One region of the Aeromonas dhakensis genome, then DNA from elsewhere that is predicted to be linked to it. Evidence: predicted binding sites of a transcription regulator. Region 1 holds the regulator's gene; the other holds the start of a gene.

Region 1 (2,397 bases):
GCGCCAGCGGCTGTTGCAGCAACGGCGACAGGAAGGTGTTGTCCACCGCTACCTTGGCCCCCGCCGCGTGGGACGCCTCGGCGATGGCGGCGATGTCCACCACCCGCAGCAGCGGGTTGGAGGGGGTCTCCACCCAGACCAGCGCCGGTTTTTGCGAGAGCGCCTCGGCCAGTGCCGCCGCATCCCCCTGATCGACGAACTGCACCCGGTAATGGCCCTTGGCCGCCAGGTACTCGAACAGGCGCCAGGTGCCGCCGTAGCAGTCGTGGGGGGCGATCAGCAGATCCCCCGCCTTGAGCAGGGCGGTGGTGACCAGATGAACGGCCCCCATGCCGGTGCCGGTCACCACGGCGCCAGCGCCCCCTTCCAGGGCCGCCAGGGCGTCCGCCAGATTGGTGCGGGTCGGGTTGCCGGAGCGGGCATAATCGTATTGACGGGGCTCGCCAAAGTCGGCAAAGGTGTAGTTGCTGGAGAGGTAGATGGGCGGCACCACGGCACCGTGTTGCTGGTCAGTCTCAATCCCGGTGCGCACTGCCTGGGTGGCCTTGTGGGTCATGTCACTCTCCTTGATGTCTCTTCACACGCTGGCATGCTGTTTCTGCCACGCGCCATCCCGCCATTGCAGGCTCATGGTGACCCACACTACGCCAGCTTAAAAAGGCCGTCAACACTTCTAGACGTCTAAATGGCTTTGCTGTTGGATTGCCATTGATTTCCTTAAGGGTTAAAATCCGCGCTCACGGCTAAACGAGAACAGGTGGATCATGGGTACAGAGTGGAACGGCGACTACGTCAGCCCCTACGCGGAGCACGGCAAGAAGAGCGAACAGGTCAAGAAGATTACCGTCTCGATCCCGCTCAAGGTGCTGAAGGTGTTGACCGATGAGCGCACCCGCCGTCAGGTGAACAACCTGCGTCATGCGACCAACAGCGAGCTGCTCTGCGAAGCCTTCCTGCACGCCTTCACCGGTCAGCCGCTGCCCTGCGACGAAGATCTGCGCAAGGATCATCCGGACAGCGTCCCTGCCGAGGCGCGTGCCATCATGGAAGCGCTGGGCAAAGAGATCGAAGATTTCGACGCCGAGTAATCTGCAGCAGATGCCAGACAGCAAACCCCCTTCGATGACGCGGCCCCAGGCCGCGTCATCGCTATCCGCCCCTTTCAGCCTGCGTCGCTACCAGAGCGACGTCTGCAGCCACAGCCACGACCATGCCCAGCTGGTGATCCCCCTCGACGGTCCCATCGAGATCGAGGTGCAGGGCCAGGGGCGGCGGCTTGCGCCCGGCTTTGCCTGCATCATCGCCCCCGGTGAGCGGCACGACTACGCTGCCGATCCGGCGCTCTCGTTTCTGGTGCAGGAGAGTCACTGGCTGCCCGGCGAGCTGGGCGAGCGCCCCTTCATCGAGCTGGACGAGGCTCAGCGCCACTACCTCGCCTTCCTGCACCGCATGGTGGCCGAGGGGCGCCACGTGGCCGGCATGGAGCAGGTGTGGCTGGGTCTGCTGGCAGAGGCGCAGCAGGTAGGCTCGCGCGGCCGAGCCCGCCTCGCCCCGCGCATCGGAAAGGTGCAGCGCCATATCGAGGCCCATCTCGCCGAGCCCCTCAGCAACGAGCGGCTGGCCGCCATCGCCTGCCTCGGCCAGAGCCAGTTCAAGCACGCCTTCCAGCAGCAGGTGGGGATGAGCGTCTCCCACTACATCCGGGCGCGGCGCATGGCATTGGCGCGTACCCTGCTCGCCCACACCGCCCTGCCCGTCGGCGACGTGGCCAGCCGCTGCGGTTACCAGAATCAGGGGGCCTTCGGCGAGCGCTTCCTGGCCGAAACCGGAGTGACCCCTTCCCTCTGGCGCCAACAAAACGGCCGCTTGCCGTAACCGGGCGGCCGTTTGCCGAAGACGGCGCTGGTGGTTTCGAGGCATGCTGAGGCTCATGCAAGGTATGGGCAACGAGGAGCCAAGATGCAGACCATAAGCTGGCAGGATTTCGAGATGGTGGAGCTCAGGGTGGGCACCCTGGTGCGGGTCGAGCCCTTCCCCGAGGCGCGCCGCCCGGCCTACAAGGTGTGGGCGGATTTCGGCCCCGAGCTCGGGGTGCGCAAGAGCAGCGCCCAGATCACCGACCTCTATCGACCGGAGGAGCTGGTAGGTCGCCAGATCGTCGCCGTGGTGAACTTCCCCCCCAAGCAGATAGGCCCGATCCAGTCGGAGTTTCTGCTGACCGGCTTCTACCGGCCGGATGGCGCCGTGGTGATCGCCATCCCCGAGCAGGCGGTGCAAAACGGCGCCAAGCTCGGCTGAGGCCACCACCGGACGGATACAAGAGAGGCGACCCTGGGGTCGCCTCTCTCTTTTGCGGCTGGTTGCTCGCCGTTACTTCAGCAGGCTGAAGATCAGCGC
Region 2 (2,397 bases), 100 kb from region 1:
CCACCAGGCCCGTCACTATTTCGTCGCCGGTGCTGATGATTTCGATGCGCATGAAGGGCTCCTCGGGGCTGGCGGTGGGGCTGGGGCGGCCACCTGGGTGGCCGGGTCAATCAGGGCTTGTTGTGTTCGAAGTAGTAGCTGATGCGGGTGCGCGGGTTGAGGTACTCAAACACCGCCGGCGGCAGCCGCTTGGGATGGATCACCTTGGCGATGGAGAGCTCGGCCTGCTGCAGGTCGATGATGGCCGCCTCCTGGCGCGGAATGCGCGGATCGTACACCAGCACCGAGGGGTAGAGCAGGCGAGAGGTGTTGACCGACATCACCAGCCCCACCTGACCGTTGGAGAGCTGCACCACGCTGCCCGGCGGGTAGATCCCCATCAGCCGGATCAGCATGCCGAGGTAGTCCGGGTTGAACTGGGCCTTGCGCTGCTTGTAGAGACCGCTCAGGGCCGAGTAGGGCACCTTGGCCTGCATGTGGCAGAGGTTATCGTACTCGTTGATCAGCGAGACTATCTGGGTCAGCGGGTCGAGCTGCCCCTTCTTGAGCCCCTCCGGCCCGCTGCCGTCCAGGTATTCGTGGTGGTGCAGCACTATCCCCTTCGCCTCGGCCGGGAAGTCCTTGGCCAGGTTGAGCAGATCCAGCCCGTAGCGCGGGTGCTGGGCCATCAGGTTGCGCTCGGGCTTGGTCAGCGGCTCGGTCTTGCGCAGGATCTGGCTCGGGATCTTCAGCTTGCCGATGTCGTGGAACAGGGCCCCCATGCCGACCCGGCGGATTTCGTCGGCCGACATGTTGCACTCCTTGGCCAGCAGCATGCTGAGCACGCTGACGTTGAGGGAGTGGAAGTAGAGGTTGTTGCCATCCTCGCTGTCGGAGACCAGGTGCAGCACCATCTCGTCCACCGACAGCAGCTGCTCGGTCATGGCGTTGATCAGCTCCTGCGCCTCGCCGATGGCGTTGAGGGGGCGGGACTGGATCTTGCCCATCACGTTGCGCACCTGGGCCAGCGACTGCTGGAACTGCTTCTCGCACTGCTGCAGGTCGCGCCGATACTGCTGCAACTGCTCGATGCGGCGCTCCTTCTCCTGCTGCATCTCGGCCTGACGCTGGGCCGTGTCTGGCGCCTCCTGCGGCTGGGCCTGAACCTGGTTCAGCGGCTTGGGCGGGGCGTCGCTCTTGTCCGGGATGATGGTCACGAGCTTGAGACCGAGCCGGCGAATGAGCTCGATCTCCTCTTCGTTCTTGAGTTTGAAGCTGGAAAACAGGAAGGGGTGTTCGCGCCAGCCAAGTGGCAGAGAGACGTAATTGCCGACTTGCAGCCGGTCTACTGAAATCTTGATACCTGTCATTGTCTTGGATGCGAGAGACACATTGAGCCGTATGCTAGTCAAAGGTGGGGGTGAATACAAAAGGTATCTGATGACAGGGTAGTTGCTTTATTATAGGCTTCTGGATGTCCAGACATATTTACCGATGCAGTACAGGGAGTAAGCATGCCGATCAAGATCCCGGATCAGTTACCCGCCGCCGAAGTGCTGGGGCAGGAGAACATCTTCGTGATGACGGAGTCCCGGGCCGTCACCCAGAACATTCGCCCGCTGCGGGTGCTCATCCTCAACCTGATGCCCAAGAAGATAGAGACCGAGATCCAGCTGATGCGGATGCTCTCCAACTCGCCGTTGCAGGTGGACGTGGATCTGCTGCGCATCGACGATCGGGAGTCGAAGAATACCCCCCAGGCACACCTGGAAAATTTCTATCACGACTTCGAACAGGTGCGGGGCAACAACTACGATGGCATGATCATCACGGGGGCGCCGCTCGGGCTGGTGGAGTTCGAGGAGGTGGTCTACTGGCCGCGTGTCGTCGAGATCATCGAGTGGTCCCATCAGCACGTTACCTCCACCCTGTTCCTCTGCTGGGCGGTGCAGGCGGCGCTGAAGGCCCTGTACGGCATGGAGAAGCAGACCCACGGCGAGAAGCTCTCCGGGGTCTATCGCCATCACCGGCTCGATGAACACGAGCCGCTGCTGCGCGGCTTCGACGACGAGTTCGTGGCGCCTCACTCCCGTTATGCGGCGTTTGACGGAGATCTTATCCGCGCCAACACGGATCTGCAGATTTTTGCCGAATCGGCAGAGGCGGGTGTCTATCTGGCGGCCACTAAGGATTGTCGCCAGGTGTTTGTCACCGGCCATCCCGAATACGACGCCCTGACCCTGGATGGCGAGTATCAGCGGGATCTGGCCGCCGGGCTTGAGCCCGTCATTCCGGTCAACTACTACCCGAACAACGACCCGAGCCAGACCCCGCGCGCCAGCTGGCGCAGCCACGGCCACCTGCTGTTTGCCAACTGGCTCAACTACTACGTCTACCAGCTCACCAGCTATCGGGTGG

What was found. Region 1 encodes MetJ, which represses methionine synthesis genes. Its sites were predicted from a motif close to AGANNTCTAGANNTCT; they were not measured.
Region 2: metA (homoserine O-acetyltransferase MetA) is a predicted target of MetJ. The motif match lies at 1,452-1,467, and genes of this name have one in related genera.

What each region holds. Positions count from the first base shown of each region.
Region 1 covers NZ_CP023141.1:1,360,394-1,362,790, reverse strand. The annotation lists gene metB (cystathionine gamma-synthase) at 1-556, opposite strand, end outside; gene metJ (met regulon transcriptional regulator MetJ) at 765-1,088, shown strand; gene CK627_RS06735 (AraC family transcriptional regulator) at 1,123-1,875, shown strand; gene CK627_RS06730 (tRNA-binding protein) at 1,960-2,298, shown strand; gene CK627_RS06725 (SLC5/6 family protein) at 2,371-2,397, opposite strand, start outside.
Region 2 covers NZ_CP023141.1:1,258,349-1,260,745, forward strand. The annotation lists gene CK627_RS06240 (CinA family nicotinamide mononucleotide deamidase-related protein) at 1-52, opposite strand, end outside; gene CK627_RS06245 (cyclic di-GMP phosphodiesterase) at 111-1,349, opposite strand; gene metA (homoserine O-acetyltransferase MetA) at 1,494-2,397, shown strand, end outside.